Regions from separate parts of the Rahnella sp. R3(2024) genome, predicted to be linked through region 1. Evidence: predicted binding sites of a transcription regulator. Region 1 holds the regulator's gene; each other region holds the start of a gene.

Region 1 (7,912 bases):
CATCCCGGAGACGTCGAGCGACATGCCCCGCTGCTGCACCAGATACTTCGGCAGCCACGCCATCAGGCCATAAGAAGGAATGTTGATGCAGAAAATCGAGACGAACAGCAGTAAAACAATCGGATTCTTCAGCAACTCATGATATCCGGTTTTCACCCCTGTACGGGCCTGCACTTTCGGCGGATCAGGCACCAGCAGGACAATCGCAGCCGCAATGGCAAAGGCCAGCAGACCGAGAATCGAGAACGATCCGCGCCAGCCGAGGGTATCGAGTGCACGGACGGCGATGAGCGGCCCGGCGGTCATCGCCAGCCCGGCGGAGGAGAGCAGAATGGACTGGGCGAAGGTACGTTGTTCGAGGGCGAAGTTGGACACCACGGCTTTTGCGCAGGAACAGGGGTAACCAGAATGGCCGATGCCTGAAAGAAAGCGAAACGTCACCAGCAGCCCCAGACCAAAGCCCAGTGCGCCGAAACATAAGGCGAAGCCCCCGAGAAGAAACAACGATATCGCCAGCACTTTTTTATAGCCAAACCGGTCATTCAGCCAGCCGGCGGGAATTTGAAACAGCGAATAGGCGAGGAAGAACATCCCGGTGATGTAGCCCAGTTGCTGCGGCTGAAGAGTAAATTCGCGCTCTATCGGCAACAGCGCAAAGCCCATCACCGTTTTGTCGATATACACCACGACATAGCCCACGAACAGCAGGAAAATCATCAGGGAACGACTTTTCATAGCGGATATCCCTTTTTGTTATCACCACGTCAGAAGTTCTCACTGTCGGGCGAAAGATAAAATGCGACATACGTCACGTAATCAACTGAATAACAACGCATTATTTTAACAACCCTGACGCTATCAGCTTTACAGTGCGGCCATAAGATGCAATTTTTGGGCGGGTGATGCTTTTTACTGATAGGGATCGGGATGCGCTATTTGCCGAAATTACAGCAACTGAAGGTTTTCCAGCAGGTTATCCGCAGCGGCAGTATTCGCGGTGCGGCGCGGGCGATGAATCAGTCACAACCGGCGGTCAGCAGAACGTTGCGGGAACTGGAACACACCCTCGATACGCAGCTGATTGTGCGCGGCAATCAGGGCATGGCGCTGACCGAAACTGGACGCGCATTTGCCCAGCGGATGCAGTTCATCCTTGAAGAACTGGAACGCGCAGCAGAAGAAATTCAGCAAATTAATCAGTATTCGCAGGGGTCGGTGGCGATAGGTTTTTCTTCACTGCTGGCGCTGACGGTTTTTCCGGCACTGAATGAGGGGTTCAAAACCCAGTTTCCGCAGTCGAAATTGCTGATCAAAGAAGGTCAGCTTTCGGTGCTGTTACCGGCGCTGCGCGAAGGCCGGCTGGATTTTGCCGTCGGCACCGTCGGGCCGGGCTTTCCGCTGGAGGATCTGGTGCGCGAACCGCTGTTTAACGCACCGTTTGGCATCATCGCGCGGCGCGGTCATCCGCTGGCACACGCCACCTCGCTTGAGGAACTGCATGAGGCGCGCTGGGTACTGCCGGAAACGGACATGGGGTATTACCCGCAATTGCAGCTTTCGATGGGCGGATTGCATCCGCCGTTCGCAGAAACGCCGGTGCGAACGGATTCGGTAGTGTGCGGGCTAAATATGGTGTTGCAGTCAGATTACCTGACCATTGTTGCGCGGGCGATGCGGGCGCCTTTTGGATTGCAGGATAAGCTGTGTCTGCTCAATATCGACACCCTGCCACAGGCGGAATACTGCGTACTTTATTCGCAAAAATCGCCGCTGACGTTTGCCGCGCGGCGATTTTTGGATTTACTGCGTCATCAGTGCCAGACGTATGACTGGTCGTGACTTATTCGACGTTAACCACTTCAAAACTGTGGGTGATCGAGGCGGCTTTGCCCAGCATCAGAGAAACGGAACAATATTTCTCAGCTGACAGGCTGACGGCGCGCTCCACAACCTTATCAGTCAGGTCCTTACCGGTGACGATGAAGTGCAGATTGATGTGTGTGAACAAACGCGGTGCTTCTTCGCGACGTTCTGACGTCAGTTTCACTTCACAGTCACGGACATCGCTGCGGCCTTTTTGCAATATCGACACCACGTCGATCGCGCTACAGCCGCCCGCTGACATCAGCAACATTTCCATCGGGCTCGGTGCTTTATCACCGGCATTCCCGTCCATTAAAACCTGATGACCCGACGCGGATTCACCTAAAAACGTCAGACCTTCCACCCATTTTACGCGTGCGTGCATTTGCTTATCTCCTGGCGTTCTTATTCATCAAATTTTCACCCCAGAGTACCCTTTCACCTAAAAACTGGCAACGTAACCCGATCGCCATCATGCTGAAGCGAGACAACACAAGACAGCATTGCAAACCTGTGTTACAAACAAAGCCGAAACATACTTTCCAGTAAATTGCGGTGACGGTTTTCGCGGTTTAAGAACAGAACCCAAGGTGATAACAGCAATTAACAGGCTGTTTCACTCCGACATCCGCTTGCAGCATTTCTGGTGAGTTACATGCTGATAGGGCGCATTAATATTCAGACGCCGTACAGGGAACTCTGAGCCCTGTGATTTTGGGCAGCGATAATAACAGAGGATAATAGCAAATGGTTCTCGGCAAGCCACAAACAGACCCGACACTTGAATGGTTCCTGTCTCACTGTCATATACATAAGTATCCTTCTAAAAGTACGCTGATTCACCAGGGTGAAAAAGCCGAAACGCTGTACTACATCGTGAAAGGGTCGGTTGCCGTCCTGATTAAAGATGAAGAAGGCAAAGAGATGATACTTTCCTACCTTAACCAAGGTGACTTCATCGGCGAGCTGGGACTCTTCGAAGAAGGTCAGGAACGCAGTGCCTGGGTACGTGCTAAAACTGCCTGCGAAGTGGCTGAAATTTCTTATAAAAAATTCCGCCAGCTGATTCAGGTTAACCCGGACATTTTGATGCGCCTCTCCGCGCAGATGGCAAACCGTCTGCAAATGACGTCAGAGAAAGTCGGTAACCTTGCTTTCCTCGACGTAACGGGCCGTATCGCTCAGACCTTATTGAATCTGGCCAAACAGCCAGATGCCATGACCCACCCGGACGGGATGCAGATTAAAATTACCCGCCAGGAAATCGGTCAGATCGTCGGTTGCTCCCGTGAAACCGTCGGCCGTATTCTCAAGATGCTGGAAGATCAGAGCCTGATCTCCGCACACGGTAAAACGATTGTCGTTTACGGCACACGTTAATCCCTCAAAAAAAGGCGCGACAGCTTACTGTCGCGCCTTTTTTATGGGCTAAGCTTCATCCATGACGCTATGGCGAAGGCTGTTTTATCATCCCGAAGTGAACTATGCACTGCGTCAGACGCTGGTGTTATGTCTGCCGGTCGGCCTCTGCTGGCTGTTTGGGAATCTGCAAATGGGCCTGTTGTTTTCCCTCTGCCCTGCCTGCTGTAACGTCGCCGGTCTTGATACTCCCCACAAACGCTTTTTCAAACGTCTCATTATTGGTGGTGCTCTGTTTGCGCTGGGCAGCATTCTGCTGCAAGTGATGCTGACCGGGTGGCACCTCCCGCTGCCGCTGATCATGCTGTCGCTGGCATTATTACTGGGCGTCACCGGCGAAATCAGCCCGCTCCATGCGCGTCTGTTGCCCGGTGCCTTGGTGGCGACCATCTTTACCCTGAGCATGGTGGGCGTCAGGCCGATGTGGCAGGCACCCGCGCTGTTTGCCGCAGGCACCGCCTGGTACGGCCTGTTTAACTGGGCGTGGTTTCGCATATCAAAAGAACAACCGATGCGCGAAACCCTCAGTCAGCTGTATTTGCAACTGGCGGATTATTTCGAAGCTAAATACAGCCTGCTGACACAGCATACCGACCCTGAAACCGCATTGCCGCCGCTGCTCAAGCGCCAGCAACAGGTCATCGATCTTATCGCCCTGCTTTATCAGCAGCTGCACATGCTGCCGCAGCACGGACATCATCATCACTACAAGCGGCTGTTTCAGCGTTTTCAGGTGGCGCTGGATTTGCAGGAGCACATTACCGTCAGCCTGCATCAGCCGGAAGAAGTGCAAAAGCTGGTGGAAGAGAGCCATGCGGAAGCGGTGATCCGCCGTAATGCTCAGGTGATTTCAGCCCGTCTGCGGGTGATTGCTGACGACATTCTTTACCACCGTCTTTCCGGGCGTTTTACCATGGCGAACGAACTGGCGGCGCTGGAGAAAATTGCCGCACGCAATCCGGATAATCCGGTCGGCCAGTTCTGTTATTACCATTTCAGCCGCATCGCACGCCTGCTGCGTACCCAGAGGCCATTGTACCGGCGCGATCTGATGAATACTCAGCCACGCCTGCCTTTCTGGCCCGCACTGAAAAGCTATTTGTCCTTTAAATCCATTGCCCTGCGCAATGCCGCACGTCTCGGCATTATTCTGGCGTTAGGCAGCAGCCTCGGGTTGTTCTTCAATCTGCCGAAACCTTACTGGATTTTGCTGACCATCATGCTGGTCAGTCAGAACGGTTATAACGCCACCCGCGTGCGCATTCAGCACCGTGCGCTCGGCACGCTGGCGGGATTGCTGATCGCCGCTGCCCTGCTGAAACTGGAGCTGCCCGAGGGCGTCACGCTGCTGTGTATGCTGCTGATTACGCTGATATCGTACACGGTGTTGCGGAAAAACTACGGGCTGGCGATGGTGGGTATGACGGTGACGGCGGTGTATACGCTCCAGCTTCTGGCGATGAATGGCGTGCATTTTCTGGTGCCCCGGCTTATCGATACTCTGATCGGCTGCGCCCTCGCCTTCGGCGGTACGATCTGGCTGTGGCCTCAGTGGCAGAGCGGATTGCTGCGACAAAATGCCCATCAGGCGCTGGAAGCCGATCAGGAAGCGATCCGGTTGTTACTGCAGGATAATCCGGATACCGTCAAACTGGCGTACGCCCGAATGCAGGTCAATCAGGCCCACAACAAGCTGTTTACCTCGCTGAATCAGGCGATGCAGGAACCGGGGTTTAACTCGCATTATCTGACGGATATGCGTTTGTGGGTAACGCACAGCCAGTTTGTGGTCGAGCATATTAACGCGATGACCATTCTCGCCCGCGAGCATTACATGCTGCCGGAAAAACTGGCGACGGAGTATTTACAAACCTGCGAAATCGCGCTGCAAAGCTGTCAGCAACGTTTGCTCTACGACGGGCCGGGCAGCGAGAACAATCTGTTCAATGCGCCTGAACTACACCCGGATATGCCGCTGACCGAGATGGAACGCCACCTGCGACGCGTAATTTCGCATCTCAGCGTGATGCATACGATTTCGTCACTGGCGTGGAAGCAGAGGCCGCATCATGGGATCTGGCTGACGCGCAAGGCGTGAAGGGGAATGCCCTTTCAAATTCCGGTTTTTACTGTCTTGCAGCCAGCCGGTCTTTTAAAACTGACCGGCGCTATTTCGATTTCTCGGGTGCGGAGGCCACGCACTCGCCGCTGGTTAAAACCGACTGAGTACATTTCGGTGTTAACCAGCGGTGTAGCAGGGCTCACCCCCCGCAAACTTTCCCCACCGCTTTCTCAAACCGCTGCATCCCTTCTTCAATATCCGCGAAGTCGATAACCAGCGATGGCGCAAACCGCATTACGTTCGGTCCGGCCACCAGCATCATGAGGCCGAATTCAGCGGCGGCGGCGTGGAACTCGCCCGCGCGGTTTTTGAAGGCATCCGACAGCTCGGCTCCAATCAGTAATCCCTGACCACGGAATTCTTTGAAGATGTGATATTTCTGGTTGATGGCCTCCAGCGCGCTGATGAATTTCTCGCGACGCTCGTCGATACCCGCCAGCACTTCCGGGGTGTTGATGATATCCAGAGCCGCTTCAGCCACGGCACAGGCCAGCGGGTTACCGCCGTAAGTGGTGCCGTGTTTGCCCGGCTCCATCACGGAGGCCACGTCTTCGGTTGCCAGCATCGCTGAAACCGGGAAGCCGCCGCCCAGCGCTTTGGCGGTGGTCAGAATGTCCGGCGTCACACCGTAATGCATGTAGCTGAAGAGTTTGCCGCTGCGGCCCATGCCGCTTTGTACTTCGTCCAGCACCAGCAGCGCCTGATGTTTGTCGCACAACTCGCGCAGACCTTGCAGGAATTCCTGGGTGGCAGGCGTCACTCCGCCCTCGCCTTGCACCGGCTCAACCACAATGGCGCAGGTGTGATCGTCGATGACCGCTTTGACCGCGTCCAGATCGTTAAACGGCACGTGGACGATATCAGCCGGTTTCGGGCCAAAGCCGTCGGAGTATTTTGGCTGACCGCCCACAGACACGGTGAACAGCGTGCGGCCATGGAAGGCGTTATGGAAAGCGATGATCTTACTTTTGTACGGGCTGTGACGGTGCGAGGCGTAGTAGCGCGCCAGTTTAAAGGCCGCTTCGTTGGCTTCCGCGCCGGAGTTGGCGAAAAATACGCGGTCAGCAAAGGTGGCGTCGATCAGCTTCTGAGCCAGTCGCAACGCGGGTTCGTTGGTGAACACATTGCTCACGTGCCACAGCGTTTCGCCCTGCTCGTGTAATGCTTTCACCAGTGCAGGATGGCAATGCCCGAGCGCCGTCACGGCAATCCCCCCGGCGAAATCAACATACTCTTTGCCCTGCTGATCCCACACGCGGCTGCCTTTACCCTTCACCGGAATAAATTTAGCAGGTGAATAAATCGGCAAAATCACTTTGTCGAACGTGCTCCGGTCTACCGCTGATTTTTCTGCCATAACCCTTTCCCTTACTGCCGTTAACATGAAAATATAATCACAAAATATGCATAAAAAATCACAAACAGGCAAACGGTAATCGCACCTGATGGGTAAGTAATTTTTTCGGCAGAATTAACTGATTATATTTTAAGGAAATTATTCAGAAGCTGGTGCCCCTGTTCGCTCAGAATGCTTTCCGGATGGAACTGAACGCCATGCAGCGGAAGGGTTTTGTGCATGATGCCCATGATTTCGTCGCGGGCGCCTTCACGTTCTGTCCACGCGGTGACGTCAAAACAGTCTGGCAACGTGTCGGGGGCAATCACCAGAGAGTGATAACGCGTGACGGTCAGCGGGTTATTCAGCCCGCTAAACACGCTGTTGCCGGTGTGGCGGATGGGCGACGTTTTGCCGTGAATCGCCTGACGGGCGCGCACGATGTTCGCACCGAACGCCTGTGCCATCGCCTGATGCCCAAGGCATACGCCAAGCACCGGTAAGCGCGTCGAGAAATGCGTAATGGCTTTCAGGGAAATCCCGGCCTGATCGGGCGTGCAGGGGCCGGGGGAAATCACCAGATGCGACGGCGAGAGTTGCTCAATGTCGACGAGGGTCAGCTGATCGTTACGCATCACTTTCACCTCTGCGCCCAGCTCGCAAAAATACTGATAGAGGTTGTAAGTGAAGGAGTCGTAGTTGTCGATCAGCAGCAGCATAGTGTTCCCGGTAAAGTCGAAAATTTACCGGGCAATTCTACGCATTTTTCCGTGCAGGCTTCAGCACTTTCTGGGAATGTTTTACCGGCAGAAAGTCAGTGGTCGTCGGCTATTTCGCTGATCACGGTGCTGAAAATCGCCACCAGATCAGATTCATCGCCAAACACGGCAGTTTTGTTGGCCTCTATCCACCGCTCCCTTCCAACATTCGCCCACTGAATGTCATAACCGGCATGGATAACCAGCTGCTCGGTGAAAATCCTCAGTGCGCGCCCGTTGCCGTCGCGGAAAGGATGCAGCAAGTTCAGTCCGGTGTAGTAATGCGCCAGCCGTTCGGCAAACTGATCAAGTGGCAGGCCGACGAGAAACTCTTCGTCTTCCAGTTCCTGCATCAGGGCATTGCCTTCCTTTTCGATATAGCCGAAATGGCAAAACTGGGTGTCGTCTTTATAG
Region 2 (7,912 bases), 2.3 Mb from region 1:
GCTATGTGTCCGTTTGTCGCAAGCATTATAAAGAAGCCATGGCCGCGATAGCTCCCCTTGACGATACAAAGACACGCTAAGTCAGCCGGGCCTGTGAGCGGTAGCAAATCTGTACCAGATTGAAGAGTGTCATTAAAACGTCGAGTGACGCTCCTGATAGCACAATAAAAAAACCCGCCATTTGGCGGGTTTTTTGCTTACGGGAATCTCAGCAGATTATTTTTTGCTGGTTTTCTTTTCAGCTTTAGGTGCCGGAGCTGCAATGGCAACTTCATCAGCAACATCTTCGTTGTACTCACGACCGTAGTAAGTATCCATCAGAATCTGTTTCAGTTCGGCGATCAGCGGGTAACGTGGGTTAGCACCGGTACACTGGTCATCAAACGCATCTTCAGACAGTTTGTCTACTTTCGCCAGGAAGTCAGCTTCCTGCACACCGGCTTCACGGATTGAAGTTGGAATACCCAGATCCGCTTTGATTTCGTCTAACCAGTTCAACAGTTTTTGGATTTTCTGTGCAGTACGGTCACCAGGAGCGCCCAGACCTAAATGGTCAGCGATTTCTGCGTAACGACGACGCGCTTGTGGGCGGTCATACTGACTGAAAGCAGTCTGTTTAGTTGGGTTATCGTTCGCGTTGTAACGGATAACGTTTGAAATCAGCATGGCGTTAGCCAGACCGTGTGGAATGTGGAACTCGGAACCCAGTTTATGGGCCATTGAGTGACACACACCCAGGAAGGCGTTCGCAAACGCGATACCGGCGATAGTGGCCGCATTGTGCACACGTTCACGAGCAACCGGGTTTTTAGAACCTTCGTGGTAGCTGGCTGGCAGGTTTTCTTTCAGTAATTTCAGCGCCTGCAGAGCCTGACCATCAGAATATTCATTCGCCAGAACGGAAACGTAAGCTTCCAGTGCGTGAGTCACCGCATCCAGACCACCGAACGCACAGAGTGATTTCGGCATGTTCATCACCAGGTTGGCATCAACGATAGCCATATCTGGGGTGAGCGCGTAGTCAGCCAGTGGATATTTCTGACCTGTTGCGTCATCTGTCACTACTGCAAACGGAGTGACTTCAGAACCGGTACCGGAAGTGGTAGTGACGGCGATCATTTTCGCTTTCACACCCATTTTCGGGAATTTGTAGATACGTTTACGGATATCCATAAAGCGCAGCGCCAAATCTTCAAACTGAGTATCTGGATGTTCGTACAGAACCCACATGATTTTAGCGGCATCCATCGGTGAACCACCACCCAGCGCGATAATCACGTCTGGTTTGAAAGAGTTCATCTGCTCAGCACCTTTACGAACGATACTCAGCGTTGGATCCGCTTCTACTTCGAAGAAGACTTCAGTTTCAATACCGTGACCTTTCAGAACGCTGGTGATTTGGTCTGCATAGCCGTTATTGAATAAGTAGCGGTCAGTAACGATGAAGGCGCGTTTCGCTCCGTCAGTCGCCACTTCTTCCAGTGCGATTGGCAGTGAGCCACGACGGAAGTAAATAGATTTTGGAAGTTTATGCCACAACATGTTTTCTGCTCGCTTCGCTACAGTTTTCTTGTTGATCAAGTGTTTTGGACCGACGTTTTCAGAGATGGAGTTACCACCCCATGAACCGCAGCCCAGCGTCAGAGAAGGGGCAAGTTTGAAGTTATACAGGTCACCGATACCACCCTGTGAAGCCGGGGTGTTGATCAGAATACGTGCGGTTTTCATTTTGTTGCCAAAATAATTAACACGTTCTGGTTGGTTGTCCTGGTCTGTATACAGACAAGAGGTGTGGCCGATACCGCCCATTTCTACCAGTTTTTCTGCTTTTGCTACCGCATCTTCGAAATCTTTCGCACGGTACATCGCAAGGGTAGGGGACAGTTTTTCGTGTGCAAACGGTTCTGATTCGTCAACAACGCTGACTTCACCGATTAACACTTTAGTATGAGCTGGCACTTTGATGCCGGCCATTTCAGCGATTTTCGCGGCTGGCTGGCCTACGATTGCCGCGTTCAGGCCACCGTTTTTAAGAATGATGTCGGAAACGGCTTTCAACTCTTTACCCTGCAGCAGGTAGCCGCCGTGAGAAGAGAAACGTTCACGCACTGCGTTATAAACAGAATCAACCACGATGATGGACTGTTCAGACGCACAGATAACACCGTTATCGAAGGTTTTAGACATCAGAACGGAAGCGACAACACGTTTGATATCAGCGGTTTCATCAACGACAACCGGGGTATTACCGGCACCAACGCCAATCGCGGGTTTACCGGAGCTGTAAGCGGCTTTCACCATGCCCGGGCCACCGGTTGCCAGGATCAGGTTCAGATCCGGGTGATGCATTAACTGATTGGACAGCTCTACGCTTGGTTCATCAATCCAGCCAATGATGTCTTTTGGCGCACCCGCAGCGATAGCGGCTTGCAGAACGATATCTGCGGCTTTGTTGGTTGCGTTTTTAGCACGTGGGTGTGGAGAGAAGATGATACCGTTACGTGTTTTCAGGCTGATCAGCGCTTTGAAAATCGCGGTAGAAGTTGGGTTAGTTGTCGGTACGATACCGCAGATGAGGCCGATTGGCTCTGCGATAGTGATGGTACCGAAGGTGTCATCCTGACCGAGGATGCCACAGGTTTTTTCATCTTTATAAGCGTTGTAGATATATTCAGAGGCGAAGTGGTTTTTGATCACTTTGTCTTCGACGATACCCATACCGGATTCTTCAACAGCAAGTTTTGCCAGCAGAATTCGAGCATCAGCAGCAGCCAGGGCGGCGGCGGCGAAGATCTTATCTACTTGTTCTTGACTGAAGTTGGCGTATTCACGTTGTGCCTTTTTCACTCGGGCAACGAGTGCGTTCAGTTCAGCGACATTTGTTACAGCCATAATGCTCTCCTGATAAAGTTAAACTCTTTTAGTAAATAACCTGCCAGAGATGAGTATAGCCTTGCTATCCTCCACTGTGAGAAAGTAATTATTACTACTGTTCTCAATGTGTTATCTCTGTCTCTTTATTTGCTCAAAGAGCTTTCAGTCGTGTAGCACCCAGAGTAGATAAATTGTCATTCCGCGCCATTTTGTGAACGTTTATCTCAGAGAGTGTTCGCAAGTACCGGTGAGTGACTATGCGCAAAGCTTACCTATTTGTAGGCAGAGGGAATTTGATCTGGATCACTAAACACCAATGCTGACTCCTTTCAGCTGGGGGTTAATAAGAATGATTATCAAAAAAGTGGGAACTATCTACAACTTAACGGCTTTTTGAGGCAGTAATATTACACTTTTTTAACAAAAGTGTCATTCACTGCTTTTTAATGAAATTCTGGTGATAAATACCACGAAACGACGTGGCGCCATCTTTGCAATTCCAGTACATTAGCGCCCCATCAAGACCTTCATCTACTGGCAATTTGTGCGGAGTTCTGCGTGAGCCAATCTTTATTAGATTTTTCAGGCTATATCAAATTTTTCGTCGGGTTGTTCGCGCTGGTTAACCCGGTAGGGATCCTGCCTGTCTTCATTAGTATGACCAGCTATCAGGCTGCCGCCGGTCGTAATAAGACCAACATGACGGCTAACTTATCCGTCGCCATTATATTGTCGACAGCGTTGTTCCTCGGCGATGCCATTCTGCATCTGTTTGGGATTTCCATTGATTCATTCCGCATCGCAGGCGGCATTCTGGTTGTGACCATTGCGATGTCGATGATCAGCGGCAAGCTCGGTGAAGATAAGCAGAACAAACAAGAGAAGTCGGAAACTGCGATCCGTGAAAATGTCGGTGTAGTGCCTTTGGCATTACCCTTGATGGCAGGGCCCGGGGCAATCAGTTCTACGATTGTCTGGAGTTCCCGCTATAACGGCTGGCAGAATCTGCTGGGTCTTACGCTGGCGATCATCTTCTTTGCCTTTTGTTGCTGGCTTCTGTTCCGTGCGGCACCGCTGTTGGTTCGTTTACTGGGGCAGACGGGCATCAACGTGATTACCCGAATCATGGGGTTGTTACTGATGTCTTTGGGCATCGAATTTATTGTGACAGGAATTAAAGCTATTTTCCCCGGCCTTCTCTAATCAATACGCAGCCAAATTATCACGAGATCATAAACGTGATTTCGTGATAATTATTACGTCTGCTTATAATCAAATGCATTAATATAGTGCAGCTAATGGTGTAAATAAGAGCATTTGCACCCTAATGTGGCGTAAACTCCCTTCTCAGACTTCTTTTGAATCCAAGCCTTCATTTCTTCTAATAAACTTAGCTATTTTTTTGCTAAAACCCCTCCTTTACTGCCCGTATTGCCGTTAATTTATCCACATCATTCTGTAAGGCTTGTGCAGGCCGTATCGAGATGTTATTAGTGTTAACACAGCAGTTAACAGGGCTTTATCCTTGAAATCGTCAGAATGTTAACTGATTGTGTCAGTCGAGTTCTTGAGCAACCTCGCAGGAGATTTCGGACCTGTAAATTGCATTTAAGATGAGTTTAAACAGCAAGTTACCTGCTGTTTCACGGTGTAGGTATCTTGGGCGCTCAAAAGCTTAGTAACGTATAAAAGAGAATTGCGTAACAAATTTGCAAAATTAATTGGCGCCGGTATCGGGCTTCTGATAATTTTCAAATCGTCTTAACAAATGGAAAATTGTGTAGAGTCATGCTCTAAGTGAGAACGAATCTTGCAAGGCACAGAAAGATTGAAGCAATTTCATTTGTTTTTGGAGAGCAAAGTGTCGCAATACGTACCGCAAAATTATCCTCAGTCGTTTTCTTTTCGCAGGAAGACGATCTTTGCGTTACCGCCATTACACAGCTCTGAGTTGAATCTTCCCGCTCAGCAAAACAAATCTTCAGTTCTTCTTCTTAATTGATTTCTGACGTTTGATGACGGCGGAAATGCTTTCACCTATACCGGTGACAGCCAAAAAATTTTATTTAAAGTCATTAGGAATATCAGTATGCGACTGCCTGGTGTACCTCCGGAATGAATGCCGGTGATAAACGGGGTAAGTCAAATGGAGGAGATCTTCCTTAACGATCTCTGAAACCGCATGGCGCTTAACAGCCTGACGTTTCACTTGCTTCACGCAGTAATAGGGGAAGCCATCCGCGGATGGTTACTGAATGGGGGCCTTTCTTGAGCAATTCGTTCCTGCTTGTGAAACCCGTTGACGCAGTAAGGGTTTATCTTGCGCCAGAGTGTGCAAGTTCATAATAAAAATTGGAGTTGAATGACAATGACCAACATCACAAAAAAAAATCTGCTGGCTGCCTGCATCATGGCTGCGGTTGGCGCCATTTCCATTAATACCGCCTTTGCAGCCACCGTGCCTGCAGGCGTGACCCTGTCAGACAAGCAAGAACTGGTGCGTAACAACGGTTCAGAAGTACAGTCCCTTGATCCGCATAAAGTGGAAGGCGTACCTGAATCCAACGTGATCCGTGATCTGATGGAAGGCCTGGTCAATACCGACAGCAAAGACGGCAGTGTGATCCCTGGTGTTGCCACCAGCTGGGATAATAAAGATTTCAAAGTCTGGACCTTCCACCTGCGTCCGGAAGCAAAATGGTCTAACGGCGATCCTGTGACTGCTCAGGATTTCGTATACAGCTGGCAGCGCCTGGCTGACCCAAAAACCGCCTCTCCTTATGAAAGCTACCTGCAATACGGCCACATCGAAAACATCGATGACATCATCAGTGGTAAAAAAAGCCCTGATACGCTGGGTGTGAAAGCGATTGATGACCATACTCTGCAAGTGACCCTGACTGAGCCAGTACCGTATTTTGTCAAAATGCTGTCTCACACCGCGATGAAGCCGGTGAACAAAAGTGTTGTTGAGAAATTTGGCGACAAATGGACTCAACCAGAAAACTACGTCAGCAATGGCGCATACAAACTGAAAGCATGGACCGTCAACGAACGTATCGTGCTCGAACGTAGCCCGACTTACTGGGACAACGCCAAAACTGTGATTAACCAGGTTACCTATCTGCCAATTTCTTCAGAAGTGACAGACGTTAACCGCTACCGCAGTGGCGAAATCGACATGACTTACAACAACATGCCGATTGAACTGTTCCAGAAGCTGAAAAAAGAAATCCCTACCGAAGTTCATGTTGACCCGTACCTGTGTACTTACTACTACGAAATCAACAACCAGAAAGCACCATTCACTGATTCACGCGTTCGTGAAGCACTGAAACTGGGCCTGGATCGCGACATCATCGTGAACAAGGTGAAAGCGCAGGGCGACCTGCCAGCCTACAGCTACACTCCTCCTTACACCGACGGCGCGAAACTGACGCCTCCGGCCTGGTTCAAAGAGACTCAGGATCAGCGCAACACCGAAGCGAAAAAACTGCTGGCTGAAGCGGGCTACACGCCGGCTAAACCTCTGACCTTCGAGCTGCTGTACAACACCTCTGACCTGCACAAAAAACTGGCTATCGCCGCAGCGGCTATCTGGAAGAAAAACCTGGGCGTTGACGTGAAGCTGGTTAACCAGGAGTGGAAAACCTTCCTCGACAGCCGTCATCAGGGCAACTTCGATGTGGCGCGTGCCGGCTGGTGCTCTGACTACAACGAACCTTCTTCTTTCCTGAACACCATGTTGTCTGACAGCAGCAACAACACCTCTCACTATAAGAGCGCAGCGTTTGATAAAGCGATTGCTGACACTCTGACCGCGAAGACGGATGACGAGCGTGCTGATCTGTATCAGAAAGCTGAAACCCAGCTGGATAAAGACTCCGTTATCGTGCCTGTTTATTACTACGTGAACGCGCGTCTGGTGAAACCTTACGTTGGCGGTTACACCGGTAAAGATCCACAGGACAACGTCTACGTGAAAGATCTGTACATCATCAAACACTAATCAGTGAAAAGAACAGGGCATCCCCGAGCTGCCCTGTTTTTTATTTGATGTAAGTAATGTTCTTAGCGCTGACGTTCAGTGCCAAAGCAAAGAGCCACCATGATGACCCACACACGCGGGGCATCGTGACCAAGCCAAAACTATCAAGCTGTAGTGACAGGCTTAGAAACAGGTACGGGCAATGTTAAAGTTTATTTTACGCCGCTGTCTGGAAGCGATTCCGACGCTATTCATTTTGATCACCATTTCGTTTTTTATGATGCGTCTCGCCCCCGGTAGCCCTTTTACGGGTGAGCGTAATCTTCCGCCAGAAGTTATGGCCAACATTGAGGCGAAATATCACCTCAATGATCCAATCTATAAGCAGTATTTCAATTATTTAGAACAACTGGCGAAAGGTGACTTTGGCCCGTCGTTCAAATACAAGGATTACACCGTCAATGATCTGGTCGCGGCTTCTTTCCCGGTTTCGGCGAAATTAGGCCTGGCGGCATTCATTATGGCGATTGTGTTTGGTGTGACGGCGGGCGTTATTGCTGCGCTGAATCAAAACACCAAGTGGGACTATACGGTGATGGGGGTCGCCATGACCGGGGTGGTTATCCCCAGTTTCGTGGTCGCGCCATTACTGGTGCTGATATTTGCCATCACACTGAAATGGCTGCCGGGCGGCGGCTGGAACGGCGGTGGGGTGAAATACATGATCCTGCCGATGGTCGCCTTGTCACTGGCCTATATCGCCAGTATCGCGCGTATCACCCGTGGTTCGATGATCGAAATTCTGCACTCCAACTTTATCCGTACAGCCCGCGCCAAAGGCTTGCCGTTGCATCGCATTATTTTGCGCCATGCACTGAAACCTGCGCTGCTGCCGGTGCTGTCCTATATGGGGCCAGCATTTGTTGGGATCATCACCGGTTCGATGGTTATCGAGAGCATTTTCGGATTGCCGGGCATCGGCCAGTTGTTTGTTAACGGTGCTTTAAACCGTGACTACTCACTGGTATTGAGCCTGACTATTTTAGTGGG
Region 3 (7,912 bases), 990 kb from region 1:
GCATCTTCACTGGCACCGATACCGAATGAGTCTAACACCATGATAAATGTACGTTTCATTTTGCTCTCCTGCGAATGGTTACGCATTGGGTCACGCGGAACTGCCGCGTACCTGATCAGTCTTAAATGGGGGCGATGTGGCCTGAAATCAAGCGTTGCCGCCGATCCGGCGATACACCACCGGCGTAATTTCCGGCGCGCTGTCGCTCAGAACAATGGCGGCACGCACTTCTGCGGCAGCCTGCTGCCAGGCAGCTTCGCTGTTGGCGTGGATCATCGCCAGTGGCTGGCGGGTATCCACCTGCTGGCCGAGCTGCGCCATGTTCGTCAGGCCTACGCTGTAATCGATAGGATCGCTGGCACGGCGACGACCGCCACCCAGTGACACCACGGCCATGCCCAGCGCACGGGTATCCATCGCGCTGACAATCCCGTTGCCCTCGGCGTAAACCGGTTTGCTCAGCGTTGCCTGCGGCAGATAGCGATCGTAATTTTCAATAAAGTCAGCCGGTCCTTTTTGCGCCGCAATCATGCGACCAAAAATCTCTGCCGCTTTGCCGTTATCCAGCACGGCCTGCAGTTTGCTGCGGGCATCGGCGTCATCTTTTGCCAGACCGCCGGACAGCAACATTTCCACGCACAGCGCCATAGTCACTTCAAGCAGACGCGGATTGCGGTATTCGCCGGTCAGGAAGCGCACGGCTTCGCGCACTTCAACGGCGTTACCGGCGCTGGAGGCCAGCACCTGGTTCATGTCCGTCAGCAACGCGGTGGTTTTGCAGCCTGCGCCGTTCGCCACATCGGCAATCGACTGAGCCAAGTCTTCGGACAGCTGATAGGTCGGCATAAATGCGCCGGAACCCACTTTGACGTCCATGACCAGCGCGTCCAGACCTTCAGCCAGTTTTTTGGCGAGGATTGACGCGGTGATAAGCGGTATGGAATCAACGGTCGCGGTGATATCGCGGGTGGCATAGAAGCGTTTATCCGCCGGTGCCAGCGAGCTGGTCTGGCCGATGATGGCTACGCCAACGTCCTGAATAATGCTGCGAAAACGGCTATCGTCCGGGAAAATATCAAAACCCGGAATGGCTTCGAGTTTATCGAGCGTACCGCCGGTATGACCGAGGCCACGGCCTGAAATCATCGGAACATAACCTCCGCACGCCGCCACCATCGGGCCGAGCATCAGGGAAGTCACGTCACCCACGCCACCGGTGGAATGTTTATCCACGATCGGGCCGTTCAGGTTCAGGCTTTTCCAGTTAAGTACGGTACCGGAATCACGCATCGCCATGGTCAGCGACACGCGCTCATTCATGGTCATGTCGTTGAAATAAATAGTCATTGCCAGTGCGGCGATCTGACCTTCTGAAACCTGACTGTCGCGAATACCGTTCACAAAGAAACGAATTTCTTCGTCACTTAAAGGATGGCCATCACGTTTTTTACGAATAATTTCTTGTGCGAGAAACAAGGTATCCCCCTGCCTGAGCTGAACGCCAGAATCTGGACGCTGATTGTGCGGGCGCTGCATGGCAACGCCCCGACAGATGCGCACCGCCTGGGCGGTGCCCCGGTGATCAATAGCTGCTGGTGGCTTTCTGACCGGCGTGACCCAGAGTGGTCAGCAGGCTTGCCAGCAGGCTGGATGCACCGAAACGGAAATGACGTGAGTCAGCCCATTCGCGTCCCAGCAGGCGATCGGCCAGCGCCAGATACTGTGCGGCATCTTCAGCGGTTTTAACGCCACCGGCAGGTTTGAAACCGACGTCTTTGCCGACGCCCATTTCAGCGATCACAGTCATCATCAGCTCTGCGCTGTGCAGTGTGGCGTTTTCCGGCACTTTACCGGTAGAGGTTTTGATGAAATCAGCACCCGCTTTGATAGCGATTTCAGATGCTTTACGGATCAGCACGTCTTGTTTCAGTTCACCGGTTTCGATGATCACTTTCAGCAGGACATTGGCAGCGGCACAGGCTTCTTTGCACTGTTTCACCATTTCAAAACCAACCTGCTCATTGCCGGCCATCAGCGCGCGGTACGGGAAGACCACGTCAACTTCATCTGCGCCGTAAGCGATAGCGGCACGGGTTTCAGCCAGCGCAATCTCAAGATCGTCGTTCCCGTGCGGGAAGTTGGTTACGGTTGCGATACGGATGTCCGGCGTACCTTGCTCGCGCAGGGTTTTACGGGCAATCGGGATAAAACGAGGATAAATGCACACAGCAGCGGTGTTACCTGCCGGGCTTTTTGCCTGATGACAAAGCGCGATCACTTTTGCATCGGTGTCGTCTTCGTTCAGGGTGGTTAAATCCATCAGGTTCAGCGCACGTTGTGCTGCGGCGGTTAAATCGGTCATATAACTCTCCAACAATTTTCAATTCCAGCGACCAGCCAGAACTGAGCATACAGTCATGAATTCCTTTCGGCGGGTAACGCCGCAGAAGAATTCTGCACGGTTGGCGAGCGGACTTGGTTCCTTGAAGATAGCGTGCGTAAGCGCTGTATCTGGCTTACGTGGCAACTGAGATCCTTCTCACCGCGCTTGGATTGGCAGACGCCAATTCGTTGTGACTATTTGAACACGTCACATCAGGTTCCTGTGTGCAGTATTTCACACAAAATGAAAACCGTTTGCAACGTTGCTTGGTGAAATGAGATCTGAATCACATTTACCCGGCGTTATGCTCAGTATTCGGCCCATATAAGAGTGTATACCCGATTCATGACAAGCGGAGTTCGGGCAGACACGCGGGGATCACCGACCGGTAATCTTGCCGGTGATGTTATAATAATAACATTTAAAGAGGAAACAAAACTTACAAAACATCACGATCGGCATGTTAATGGGGAATTTGACGAGAAATTAATGTTATTTAAATCACAAAACGATGAATATGAACATCAATCAGAAGGAAGATTAAACACCCGACGGGTATTCGCAAGCAGCGCGGCGGCGATATCTTCGGGGCGTTCCGGGCGTAACTCACACAGCACATCAAACACTGCGGCGGCGCGTTCCGGGCGATTTGGCTGGCCCTGAAAACCCTGCAACGGCATATCCGGCGCATCCGTTTCCAGCAACAATGAGGAAAGTGGTAACTGCGCCATCACCTGACGGGTTTTCTGCGCACGCGCATAGCTGATGGTGCCGCCAACGCCAATGGCGAAACCCAGTCTGATAAACGCCTGCGCCTGAGAAAGACTGCCTGCAAAACCATGTACCACACCGGTCGCAGGAAGTTTTGCCTGCCGCAACATCGCCGCCAGCTGATCGTGACTGCGCCGTGAATGCAGGATCACCGGCAGCGTCTCACGCTTTGCCAGGGCGAACTGCGCCTTCAGCAAACGCTGTTGTTGCTCAAACATCGGCGTTTCCATAAACAGATCCAACCCGATTTCCCCAACGGCCACCGCACGCGGATCGCGCTGGCTGAGCAGGGTATCCAGCAACGCCAGATCGTCGTCTGTATGCTGCGCGATATACAGAGGATGCAGACCGAGCGCGGCATAAAGCTGAGGGAATTTTTTTGCCAGCGAGAGAATACCGTGGAAACGATCGGCGGTAACGGCGGGCACGATGATGTCCCGCACGCCACTCTGTTGTGCCAGATGCAGGCTTTCAGCCTCAGCACCGGTGAACGGCGGGAAATCGAAATGGCAGTGCGTATCAATGAAGTGAACATTCACAGCTTGTCGCCTTCACTGGCAGGATAAATGTCCGCTGACCGCATCTCAGACGGGACGCTTTGCGGGCGGATTTCTGCCGGCGTACTGTCCTGAAAAGCCGCCGGACGCACGACGCCGCCATCGGCCACCATATCGGTGAGCACAGCGGGATCGAGCACGATTTGTTCGACCGTGCTGACGGCCGCCGCCAGCGGTGTCACGTTTTCTGGCTCATTCTCCGGCACCACCACGCGCTGAGGCCGTGTCGCCCGCGGGATAATCTGCGGATAAGGCCGCTCATTTTCACGCGGCAACAGCCAGTGTGCGGCTGCCGACAGGAAATACCGGCCACAGCGGCGCCCGAGATGATAATCCTGATTGAGAGCAGGTAAACGGCTGCCGAGCGCGTGGCTGGCCAGCGGTTTCGGCGGGAAGATTTCGAAAATCCGCACGTCGCCCGGTGGGTTTTCAATGAACTGCTGAATACGGTGATAGCTGTTTTCGTGATGCTGCATCATGCGCACCAGTTGTTGCAGGCTGCTTTCGCTCAGCCATTGCTCCATACGCTTCATCCATTGCGGCGTGTAGAACATCGCCGAAGGCACCGTGCGGATCACCACGATGGTATCTGCCCCACGACGGTAAGCTTCTTCCACCGGAATAGCGTCGCTGATGCCGCCGTCCTGATAGCTGATGCCGTCCAGATCCACGCCCATACGATAAAAACCGGGTATGGCGCTGGAGGCTTTGATAACCGGCAACCAGTTCTCACGCGTCGGTGAAAAATAACTGGCCGTGTAATCGTCGCTGCGGCAGGCGCACATCAGAAATTCGCGGCCATCGATCAGCAGCTTTTCCGCACTTTCCATCGCCAGCGGCATGTTTTTTGCGGTTTCATCGACCAGCCAGTCGAGATCGATAAGATGCCCGCCGCGCACAAAGCGCAGCGGATTGAAGAAGTCAGGGCTGGTGGTGTAGCGGGTAATGACTCTTCTGGCGTAACCCGGTTGTCCGCACACGAAGGCGGAAAGGTTTTGCGCGCCGGCAGAGGTTCCGAGGTACAAATCGAAGGGATTGAAATTCGCCCGCTGAAATTCATCCAGCACACCGGCGGTAAAAATGCCTCTCTGCCCTCCCCCCTCGCACACCAGGGCAATCTTGCCCGGCCGGTAGGGTTTATATGCCAGCGGTTCTATATTCCCCAGCGTGACAGGTATTCTGTATCCCAACGCATTATCCTCACACAATTAGCCTTTACGGGCAGGCTTCATTTCTGAGCATACCTCGTCTTATCAGTTTCGGTGAGTTTCTTACCAGGATGTGAGGATAAAATCGTTACTTACTGTTAACGGATCACATAAATGAGAAGGGTCATAACATAAAAAACATCGCCCTCTTTTCTGAAAACACTGCGGTCAGGCAATGTGTTCAGATAAGAGGGCGATGCGGTGTCTTACGAGGTACTTCTGTTAACGTTATGATTTCATAACGTTATATTGTCAGAGTCGTTTACGACCGGTAAACAAGCTGACCAGGAACAGAATGATACCCACTACGAATACGATTTTTGCAGCCCAGGCAGCTGTACCAGCCAAACCACCAAAACCCAGTGCTGCTGCGATCAACGCGATGATCAGAAAAATAATGCCCCAACGAAACATAAGCTTCTCCTTACCCTATATATTCACTTTGCCAGTTTAAAAAGGTGACACTCCTACTTCCGGTCTGAAGTCTCGGTGTAACATTTGTCTTGGTGACACTTTATTAGCCGGCAAATACCGGAGATAAAAATCATCACTTACCTAATAAAGATAGTCGGAAAAATGGAAGTGTTAGCAAAAACTAACGCTTATTTTTCAAATAAATGTTCACATCGCTATTGCGTAAGCCTTCAGTGCCGGACAATGGGCAGGAGGTACGGTATATCATTATATGTTATTCAAATCCGGCGCCCTGCCCGTGAGCGGACGCCGTTTACTGCTTCATACGACACACGTTTCGCGAAAATTATGGTGCAACTTTCAGGTCGTTTTTAACGCTTTTCACGCCATCAACGGTTTTCGCAACGCTTTCAGCACGGTCAGACTGTGCCTGGTCTTTTACTGAACCGGAAAGCTGAACAACGCCTTCGGTGGTTTCTACTTTGACGTTACGTGAAGGAACGATGTCGTCTGCCAGCAGTTTGGCTTTTACAGAAGCCGTGGTAGCAGAGTCACCGGCGTAACCTTTCACGCTTTGTTCGCTTTTGTCTTTAGTGTGCAATTTGTCGCTGACAGATTTCACGCCTTCAACTTTGGTGGCGGCGGCAACAGCTTGTTCAGCTTCTGACTGGGAAGCCACAAAGCCGCTCAGCGTAACCACACCAGAATTGGTGGTAACAGAGATGTCGGTGCTTTTGATGGCTTTATCATCCACCAGTGCACTTTTCACTTTTGCTGTGATGGCGCTATCGCCCATGTAGTTATCAACTTTTTTCATGGAGCTATCGATTTTTGCACCTGCGCTATCAGTGGTGCTTGCAGCCAGTGCGCTACCGCTCATCAGTGCGGTACCCAGAACAACGGCCATCATTGAATAGGCAAATTTAGAATTTTTCATCGATTTATTCCTTTCAGTTTATGAGCCCTAAGCCTGGACCCGGTACGCCACATTTTTGGTGACGCCTTCTAACAAATTGTATTGCTGCTGTATTTACTTCCTTTGTAGCAGAGTACGTCGTTTTATTCGGGCTTTTCATCGCCTTTCGATATAACACTCTGCTTCGTCACTTTTAAGCAGTGCTTTACGCCACTGTTTCGTGAACACACATTTAATATAGTCAAGAATGTCCAAAAGAGTAGAGCGATCGCCAATTACGGGGCCGAATGCAGACAAGTCTTAAGATTTCGAAGAAATTATGGGCGAATTCAGGGTGGGAAGATGAAAAAATACACAAACGGGAATGAAAGGAAATGTGACGCTCAGCCAAAAAAGGGCAAAAAAAAGACGGCGCAATGGCCGTCTTCAGGTTGTAAACCACGCAATCAGGAATTAATGCTCGCGGGTTTTGCGGAATTTCACTTCAGGATATCGCTCAGAAGCCAGATTCAGGTTGACCATAGTAGGCGCAATATAAGCTAAGTTATCACCGCCATCGAGCGCCAGGTTGGTTTCGTTCTTACGCTTGAATTCTTCGAATTTCTTCACGTCGTCACATTCGACCCAGCGGGCGGTGCTCACGTTGACCGATTCATAAATCGCTTCCACGTTGTATTCGCTTTTCAGGCGCGCCACGACCACTTCAAACTGCAGAACACCTACCGCACCGACGATCAAATCGTTATTGGCAATAGGGCGGAACACCTGAACAGCGCCTTCTTCTGACAGCTGAACCAGCCCTTTAAGCAACTGTTTCTGTTTCAGCGGATCACGCAGGCGGATACGGCGGAACATTTCAGGGGCAAAGTTAGGGATGCCGGTGAACTTCATGTTCTCACCTTGAGTAAAGGTGTCGCCTATCTGAATGGTGCCGTGGTTGTGCAGACCGATGATGTCACCCGGGTAGGCCTCTTCCACATGCGAACGGTCACCGGCCATGAAGGTCAGCGCATCGGAGATCACCACGTCTTTGCCAGTACGCACCTGACGCAGTTTCATGCCTTTTTCGTACCGCCCGGAAACCACACGCATAAACGCCACGCGGTCGCGGTGTTTAGGATCCATATTGGCCTGAATTTTAAACACGAAACCGGTGAATTTTTCATCGTCGGCTTTCACTTCACGCACGTCGGTATTACGTGGCATTGGCGCAGGCGCCCAGTCCACCAGACCGTCAAGCATGTGGTCAACGCCGAAGTTACCCAGCGCGGTACCGAAGAATACCGGCGTCAGTTCACCGGTCAGAAACGCTTCGTGATCGAATTCATGCGATGCGCCCTGCACCAGCTCCAGCTCTTCACGCAATTGCTTCGCCAGTTCTTCACCGACGGCGGCGTCCAGCTCAGGGTTATTCAACCCTTTGACCGTGCGGACTTCCTGAATGGTGTGACCTTTACCGGTCTGGTACAGATAGACTTCATCTTTGTAGAGGTGGTAAACGCCCTTGAACAATTTACCGCAGCCAATCGGCCAGGTAATCGGTGAACAGGCGATTTTCAGCTCACGTTCCACTTCGTCCATGACTTCCATCGGATCACGGATATCACGGTCAAGTTTGTTCATGAAGGTCAGGATCGGCGTATCACGCAGACGGGTAACTTCC
Region 4 (7,912 bases), 810 kb from region 1:
TTGGCCCGCGAGAAGCCTGCTACCGCCCTTCAAAAGACTGGAACAAATTGCCCTGAAGTGAAAATTATCTCCCGCGTTGGCATCGTTTTACCACGCGGGAAGACAAACTCACTCGGCATCAAACCAGTCACTGTTCTGTTCGGCAATGGGCGTGATAGTGGAAATCATTTCCTGCAAATGAATGCGGATGGCTTTTTCCGCTGCATCCGGGTCATGTGCTTTCAGACCATCGAAAATCGCATAATGCTGTGCAATCAGATTCTCCGGCGGGGAGACTTTACTGAGCGTCAGGAACCGCACGCGGTCCATGGTGGCTTTGATGTGTTCGACGGTTTCCCACGCCAGACGGCAGTCAATGATTTGCGCGATGGTGCGGTGGAAATCATCGTCAAGCAGCAGGAATTCCTGCGTTTGCTGGCTTTTGGCGGCCAGCGTCTGGCGTTCAAGATTGTGTTCCAGCAATGCCAGATCTTTCCCGGTGGCGACCATCGCCGCACGGCGCACCACGGCGGTTTCGACGGCTTCACGAATGAAACGGCCGTCAGCTACCCGCTTGGAGGAAATTTTCATCACATAGGTGCCGCGCTGTGGCAGTACCTGCACCAGTCCGGCTTCCGCCAGTTTGATAAAGGCTTCGCGCACCGGCTGGCGGGACACGTTAAAGCGTGTGGAAATCTCTTTCTCCGACAGGAATGCCCCCGGCGCAATGGCGCAGGTGACGATGTCCTGACGCAAGGTACGGTAAATCTGCTGATTAACCGGTACATTGCTGAGAAATTCAAAGGCGTCTGTCATGGGCAAAAGTTGTCTTCAGAATCGGGAGTCCATAATACTAACATGAGTTTTCTCAGGATTTTGAGATTGTTAGCGCAAGGTTTTCACAGATATTTGGCTTATTTCATCAAAGCTAATCCGAATTAATGTGCTCACGGCAATAGAGCTTTTTATACGCCGCTGGCGTGATCCCCAGCAGTTTGCGAAACACTCGTCGAAAATACGCCACGTCATTAAACCCGGTGAGGCGGGCCACATCCGCCACATTGCCGGTATTCGCCAGCAACAGTTTCTCGGCGGCGGCAACACGTTGTTTATGCAATGCTTCGGTCAGCGTCATCTGGAAAGTCAGGCGGAAAACCCGTCCGAGATAATCCGCGTTGCAGTGCAGCCGTTCCGCCAGTTCCGAAGCCCCCAGCGGCATGTGAAACTGTGTCGTGATGAGCTGGCGGGCTTTATAAGCCAGTGCCACGCCGGGGCCGCCCGGTTCGACATTCTCCGGCCAGGCACGCGAGACTTCCTGTAACAGCAATATCAGAAACAGCTCGAGAGAGTTACCTCCGCGTTCCTGTTCATATAAAAATAATCTGAACAGCGTTAACAGGGTTTCGCTGTCTCTGACTTTACAGTGCTGTGGAATATTCAGCTGTAAAGAGGGACTGTTTGGTTGTATTTCCATTATTGCGCTATCTTTCACAATATCGAAATGCAGCCAGTAAAATTTTAAATCGGGATCGAATGTTGTGATCCCTTTATGTTCACGCCCTGGAAATAACAATAAACTTTCGCCTGCGTGTAAATCAAAACGGTTATTTTCTTCCTGCAAAGACAGCGAACCCCGCACGACATAAATTAACTCGTGCGAACTCAGGCGTCGGGTCGGATGTGTGCCAATCCCCCGTGAAATAAACAGACCGCCGTTTTGCACTTTTACCGGGTAATTAACGGGAAACGCAAGCATTTCAGGCATTTTCAGGCGCTCATCAGGCAGGTGTAGATTGACAGTAGCATAAGAAACACGCGCTACCCGCCGGGCGTTAAGAGGTTTTGATCTGCTTCACAGATTCTGTTCGTGAGTCGGAATTGTCCCGTTTAACTACTTTATCCTCCTCTTGTTGGCATGAAATCTCTATGCCAGATTTATGGCGTACCTTATTTCATCTCAGGGCTGATGCGAAAAATTAGCCTTATTCATTGTGTTCCTACAGCTTATAAATAACGATATAAAAGCGAGGAAAAATAATGCCAACAGTTTCAGTTAATACCGGTTCTGCGCCGGTAAGCGTTGAGGGGAAAATAATTTCTGTTAACGCTAAACTCTCCGTCAGTGAGAAAATCGGTTACGGATTAGGTGACGCCGGTGGCACGATAATAACCTGTCTGATCACCAGTTTTCTGACCTTCTTTTATACCGATGTCTTCGGGCTGACACCGGCGATTGTCGGCACATTGTTTATTTCCCTGCGGGTGATTGATGCGATTTCCGATCCGCTGATGGGCATTCTGGCTGACCGCACCCAAAGCCGCTGGGGGCGCTTTCGTCCATGGCAGTTGTGGATAGCGTTGCCGATTGGCGTAGTCGGTTTTCTCACCTTCACGGTGCCCGGCCTGAGCGGTGATGCCAAAATCGCGTACGCCTTCTTCACTTACTTCCTGCTTTCGGTGTCATACACGGCCATCAACGTGCCGTATTGCGCGCTGATTAACACCATGACCACCGATCACCGGGAGGTGATTTCCTGCCAGTCATGGCGCTTTGTTTTGTGCGGTGTGGCCGGATTTATGGTTTCCGTCGGGCTGCCGTGGCTGGTGCAACTCTTCGGCAAAGGTGATGCTGCGCGGGGGTATCAGCAGGGCGTCGGCTTGCTGTGCTCGGTGGCGGTGGTGATGTTCCTGTGGTGCTTCTTCACGGTTCGCGAGCGTCTGCCGCTGGCGCTGCTGGGGCAGTTCAGCATTAAAGAGCACATCCGCGGAATGCTGAAAAACGACCAGTTGCTGCTGGTTCTCCTCATGTCATTCCTGCTGATCAACGTGTTCAACCTGCGCGGTGGCGGCTATATGTATTTCATCACCTACGTGCTGAAAGGCGGCGCAGGGTACGCGTCGATGTTCTTCGGCATGGTGACGCTGGCGTCAATTCTCGGCGCGATCATCGTCAATCAGCTGACCAAATTTATCGACAGCGTGCGTCTCTACCTGATCACCAATCTGGTGCTGGCGGTGTTTTCCCTGCTGTTGTGGTTTGTGCCGGTGGGTGAACAATTCCAGACGCTGTGGCTTGGCATTATCTTCGTACATTGTGTGATCCTCGGCTTCACGCTGCCGCTGCACTTTTCCATCATGGCGTTTGCCGATGACTACGGACACTGGAAAAACGGTATCCGCTCTTCCGGCATGAACTTCGCCTTCAATCTTTTCTTTATCAAACTGGCCTGGGCCTCCAGCGCCGGGATCATCAGTCTGGTCTTTATTTGGGTGTCTTATCAGGCCGGTGCCGGGCACCAGACCGCGGCATCCCTTGGCGGGATCACGCTGCTGGAAACGCTGTTGCCTGCGGCGATGCATTTACTGCTGGCCGGGACGCTGATGTTCTGCAAGCTCAATAACACATTGCTGACCCGCATGTCCCGCGAGCTGGCGGCAAACGTTTAATGTTGATAACTGTTCAGGAGGTTGTATGTCTTTTTCTCCGGTTGAATCTTTAGAAGTGCCTTTGCACAAGGTGAATGTCTCCGACGCGTTCTGGCGGGAGTATCAGCGTCTGGTGAAAGATGTGGTGGTGCCGTATCAGTGGAAGGCGCTCAATGATGAGGTTGCCGATGCCGAACCGAGCCACGCGATAGAAAACTTCCGCATTGCCGCCGGGCAAAGTGACGGTGAGTTTTACGGCATGGTTTTTCAGGACAGCGACGTTGCCAAATGGCTGGAAGCGGTGGGTTATTTGCTGGCGAAAACACCGGACCCGGCGCTGGAGGAAACCGCCGATCAGGTGATCGAACTGGTCGGCGCGGTGCAGCAGCCCGACGGGTATCTCAACACCTATTTCACCGTCAAAGAGCCGCAACACCGCTGGACCAATCTGGCGGAATGTCACGAGCTTTACTGCGCCGGACATCTGATCGAAGCGGGTGTGGCTTATGCGCAGGCTACGGGCAAAACCCGTTTGCTGGAGATCGTCTGCAAACTGGCTGATCACATTGCCGATGTCTTCGGGCCGGGCGAAAAGCAATTACACGGCTATCCCGGCCACCCTGAAATTGAACTGGCGCTGATGCGTTTGTATGAGCAAACCGCCGAAACCCGTTATCTCGAACTGACAAGGTATTTCGTTGAGCAGCGCGGGGCGCAGCCGCATTTTTACGATATCGAATATGAAAAACGCGGCAAAACATCGCACTGGAATAACTACGGCCCGGCGTGGATGGTTAAGGATAAAGCCTACACGCAGGCGCATCTGCCGATAGCACTACAGACCACGGCGGTCGGCCATGCGGTGCGGTTCGTTTATCTGTACGCCGGTGTCGCGCACCTGGCGAGGCTGAGTCAGGATCAGGAAAAACGCGAAACCTGCCAGCGCTTATGGGAAAACATGACGCAAAGGCAGATGTACATCACCGGTGCGATTGGTTCGCAAAGCAGCGGAGAAGCGTTTTCCTCGGATTACGATTTACCCAATGACACGGCCTATACCGAAACCTGCGCCTCGATTGGCCTGATGATGTTTGCCAACCGCATGTTGCAGATGGAGGCCGACAGCCGTTACAGCGACGTGATGGAACGTGCGCTTTACAACACCGTGCTGGCCGGTATGGCGCTCGACGGTAAACATTTCTTCTATGTGAATCCGCTGGAAGTGCACCCGAAAAGCATCCCGTTCAACCATATTTATGATCACGTAAAACCGGTGCGTCAGCGCTGGTTCGGCTGCGCCTGCTGCCCGCCCAATATTGCGCGGCTGCTGGCGTCACTCGGCCATTACATTTATACCCGGCGCCCGGACGGTGTGGATATCAATCTGTATATCGGCAGCGATGTGGAGGCGGAAATCGGCGGAAAACCGCTACGGCTGAAACAGTCCGGCGGCTACCCGTGGGCTGAAAACGTAACGATTGACGTTGATACCGGTGAACCGCTGGAAGCCACGCTGGCGCTGCGTTTACCTGACTGGTGCGCCAGCCCGCAGGTCGCCATCAATGGTCATCCGCTTGAACTGACCAGCCTGACGCAGCGCGGGTATTTGCGTCTGACCAGGGAATGGCAGAAAGGCGATCGCATTGAAATGACCTTACCGATGCCGGTCACCCGCGTGAAAGGTAACGCACTGCTGCGCCACGTCGCCGGAAAAGTCGCCGTGCAGCGCGGGCCACTGGTGTATTGCCTGGAACAGGCGGATAACGGCAGTGAACTGCATAACATTCGTTTGCCGCACGATGCGCCGTTCCGCCTGATTTCTGGCAGCGGACTGTTCGCGGGTAAAACATTGCTGCAAACGCAGGGCGAGCGACGCCCGTCGGTGCAGGCCGGGCAGCAGCCGTTGTACCGCTACAATCCGCCAGAGGAAGCAACCTTGCCGCAAACCATGACCTTTGTGCCGTATTTTGCCTGGGCGAACCGTGGGGAAGGGGAGATGCGGGTGTGGATTGATGAAGTGTAGAAAAGGCTGAACCCGCCTCCAAAAAATAAACCCGGCGCAGGTGGCCGGGTTTTGAATATCCTTTCACTGATTTAGCTGTGAGAGAGTGTTGTCTCGGCGGACTGTTTAGGCGGTTTGATCACGAAGAACACCAGAATTGCCCCCAGCGCGGCGACGCCGCCTGCGAGAATAAAGGCGCTGTCAAAACGACCGGTATTCTGGACAATAAATCCGGTGACCACGGGCCCGATGATGCCGGACACGCTGCCGACCAGATGAATGAATCCGCTGGTGCCGCCGACGCGGGATTTATGTACCACGTCCTGAATAATCGCCCAGTAAATTGCCCCGGTGGTATACAGGAAGAAAATAGACACTGACATCAGCACCACCGCAGGCACCACGCTGGTGACGATACCGGCGAGGGCGACGCAAATGGCAGCGGCTAACAGGCTGACCACCAATATAATTTTACGCGACAGCAATAAGCGGCCGGTAATATTGAAGATCTTATCTGAAATATAACCGCCCAGTGCCAGTCCGACGAAGCCGACAATCCACGGAATAACCGTTGTCAGGCTCATCTCTTTAATATTCAGGCCATGCGCCTGCACCAGATAAGCCGGGAACCAGCTGAGGAAGAAGAACAAAATATAGTTGTAGCAGAAGAATGCGAAGGCAGTGACCAGAATAATCGGTTGTTTTAAATAATACCCCAGCCCATGCGCAGCCTGTGCCAGATCTTCCTCTTCGCTGATATTTTCATTCTTCATTGCATCAATTAAACGTAATTCTTCCTGGGACACGCGCTTACTTTTCAGCGGATTATCGGCCACCGTAAAGAACCAGATCACCATCCACACAATACCAATCGCGGCAATGACCATAAACGCCGGACGCCAGCCAAAGGAGATTGCCAGATACCCGACAATAGGCCCGGCCACAGCGCCGCCGAGGGGCGAACCGGCGCTGAGCAGACCCATGGCGGTCGCCGCCTTTTTCTTCGGGAACCAGCCGTTGATCATCTTATTTGCCGAGGCACAGATCGGGCCTTCGGCCATGCCAAATAATACCCGCAGAATAAGCATGGAATAAAAGCCGGTGGCGATAGCGGTCATGCCACAAAACAGTGACCATAACCCGACGGCTAACCCCATGACGATGGTCGGGCCAAATTTATCGACAGCCAGACCGCCAAGGAAGTTAAATATCGCGTAACCAAAGAAGAAGCTGCCAAATATCATGCCGAACTGTTCAGGATTGATGGCCAGTTCTTTTTCTATCATCGGGACCGTTATCGACAGCGCAACGCGGTCGAGATAATTGATCATGTAAACCATAAACAGCAGGAATACGATTATCCAGCGTAGATTCTTAAACATAGATGCTCCACGTAGTGTTGTTTTAATAGTGTTACGTTTTTATAAGTAGAATATGAGGTACAACAGACGGGAGGATTGAATTCTCCTCCCGTTAAAGCCAAATCGTCAGATATCTCCGTGATCAGAATGCCAGCAGAACCTTGCAGCACGAACGCTGATCTTTCTCAAACAGCGTCAGCGCGGCTTCGACTTCGCTGGCGGGCATCCAGTGGGTCACCAGCTTTTCCGGGGCGATCTTCCCTTGCTCAATCCATTCAATCACCTGCGGGAACCGGTGGCTGTTCAGGCGTGAAGAGAACAACGAAATCTCTTTGCTGGTAATACTTTGCTGCGTCACCGAACTCGGTTCGCCGGAGAAACCCATCATGCCGATGCGTGCTGCCGGAGACGCCAGCAGAATGGCTTCCTGCAAGATCGCCGGATGGCAGGCGGCATCCACGATAAGCGTCGGGCGCACACCTTCTGCGGCGAGCACGTCGGCTACGCTGCGTTCTGCATTGTTGATGGTCCAGTCCGCGCCGCTTTCCTGTGCCATCTGAAGACGTTCTTCAATGCGATCGGTGACAATCACTTTCTGCACGCCGTAGACGCCTTTCAGTACCTGAATCACCGTCAGCCCCATCGGACCGGCACCGTACACCAGCGCGGTGTCCTGCGGTGTCGGTTTGAGAAAGGCGGTGATATTGGCCGCGATAGTAAAGGGTTCGACCATGCTGGCGAGTTTGTCCGGAATGGCCGCAGGCACCACGTAGGCATTTTTCGCCGGTGCGCAGGCATAATCACTGAAACCCCCGTCACGGTGGACGCCGATCACCTGCAATTCGGTGCACACGTTCGGGCGGCCAATGGAGCAGGGATAACAATGGCCGCAGCTGACCACCGGATCAACAACCACGCGCTCGCCGATACGCGAGGTGTCTACGCCTTCTCCGACGCTGTCGATGTGCCCGAAGAACTCATGGCCGATCACCCGTGGGTATTTTGCGAACGGATTATGCCCGTGATAAATGTGCACATCCGAACCGCAAATCCCTGCGTAACTGACCCGAACTCGTACCTCACCGGCGGCAGGTACCGGCAAGGCACGTTGCTCGATCACCAGTTTTCCTGGTTCTTGTATAAC

The links. Region 1 encodes CRP, which controls carbon source genes, mostly activating them, when cyclic AMP is high. Its sites were predicted from a motif close to ATGTGANNNNNNTCACAT; they were not measured.
Region 2: ABSH60_RS18655 (YchE family NAAT transporter) is a predicted target of CRP. The motif match lies at 3,166-3,183, and genes of this name have one in related genera.
Region 3: deoC (deoxyribose-phosphate aldolase) is a predicted target of CRP. The motif match lies at 2,606-2,623, and genes of this name have one in related genera.
Region 4: ABSH60_RS04315 (glycoside-pentoside-hexuronide (GPH):cation symporter) is a predicted target of CRP. The motif match lies at 1,820-1,837, and genes of this name have one in related genera.

Annotation. Positions count from the first base shown of each region.
Region 1 is NZ_JBHGBU010000001.1:1,790,033-1,797,944, forward strand. Features, by position in the region: gene ABSH60_RS08175 (MFS transporter) at 1-735, opposite strand, end outside; gene ABSH60_RS08180 (LysR substrate-binding domain-containing protein) at 928-1,839, shown strand; gene ABSH60_RS08185 (OsmC family protein) at 1,841-2,248, opposite strand; gene crp (cAMP-activated global transcriptional regulator CRP) at 2,611-3,243, shown strand; gene ABSH60_RS08195 (YccS/YhfK family putative transporter) at 3,305-5,380, shown strand; gene ABSH60_RS08200 (aspartate aminotransferase family protein) at 5,544-6,761, opposite strand; gene ABSH60_RS08205 (aminodeoxychorismate synthase component II) at 6,884-7,459, opposite strand; gene ABSH60_RS08210 (putative adenosine monophosphate-protein transferase Fic) at 7,555-7,912, opposite strand, start outside.
Region 2 is NZ_JBHGBU010000001.1:4,079,917-4,087,828, forward strand. Features, by position in the region: gene ABSH60_RS18645 (thymidine kinase) at 1-80, shown strand, start outside; gene adhE (bifunctional acetaldehyde-CoA/alcohol dehydrogenase) at 217-2,892, opposite strand; gene ABSH60_RS18655 (YchE family NAAT transporter) at 3,433-4,077, shown strand; gene oppA (oligopeptide ABC transporter substrate-binding protein OppA) at 5,243-6,883, shown strand; gene oppB (oligopeptide ABC transporter permease OppB) at 7,065-7,912, shown strand, end outside.
Region 3 is NZ_JBHGBU010000001.1:2,777,557-2,785,468, reverse strand. Features, by position in the region: gene deoB (phosphopentomutase) at 1-59, opposite strand, end outside; gene deoA (thymidine phosphorylase) at 148-1,536, opposite strand; gene deoC (deoxyribose-phosphate aldolase) at 1,583-2,362, opposite strand; gene ABSH60_RS12580 (TatD family hydrolase) at 2,908-3,693, opposite strand; gene ABSH60_RS12575 (patatin family protein) at 3,690-4,901, opposite strand; gene ABSH60_RS12570 (DUF1328 domain-containing protein) at 5,172-5,333, opposite strand; gene osmY (molecular chaperone OsmY) at 5,680-6,270, opposite strand; gene prfC (peptide chain release factor 3) at 6,703-7,912, opposite strand, start outside.
Region 4 is NZ_JBHGBU010000001.1:984,496-992,407, reverse strand. Features, by position in the region: gene ABSH60_RS04330 (hypothetical protein) at 1-56, shown strand, start outside; gene ABSH60_RS04325 (GntR family transcriptional regulator) at 109-795, opposite strand; gene ABSH60_RS04320 (helix-turn-helix domain-containing protein) at 908-1,735, opposite strand; gene ABSH60_RS04315 (glycoside-pentoside-hexuronide (GPH):cation symporter) at 2,017-3,426, shown strand; gene ABSH60_RS04310 (beta-L-arabinofuranosidase domain-containing protein) at 3,452-5,428, shown strand; gene ABSH60_RS04305 (MFS transporter) at 5,500-6,789, opposite strand; gene ABSH60_RS04300 (Zn-dependent oxidoreductase) at 6,911-7,912, opposite strand, start outside.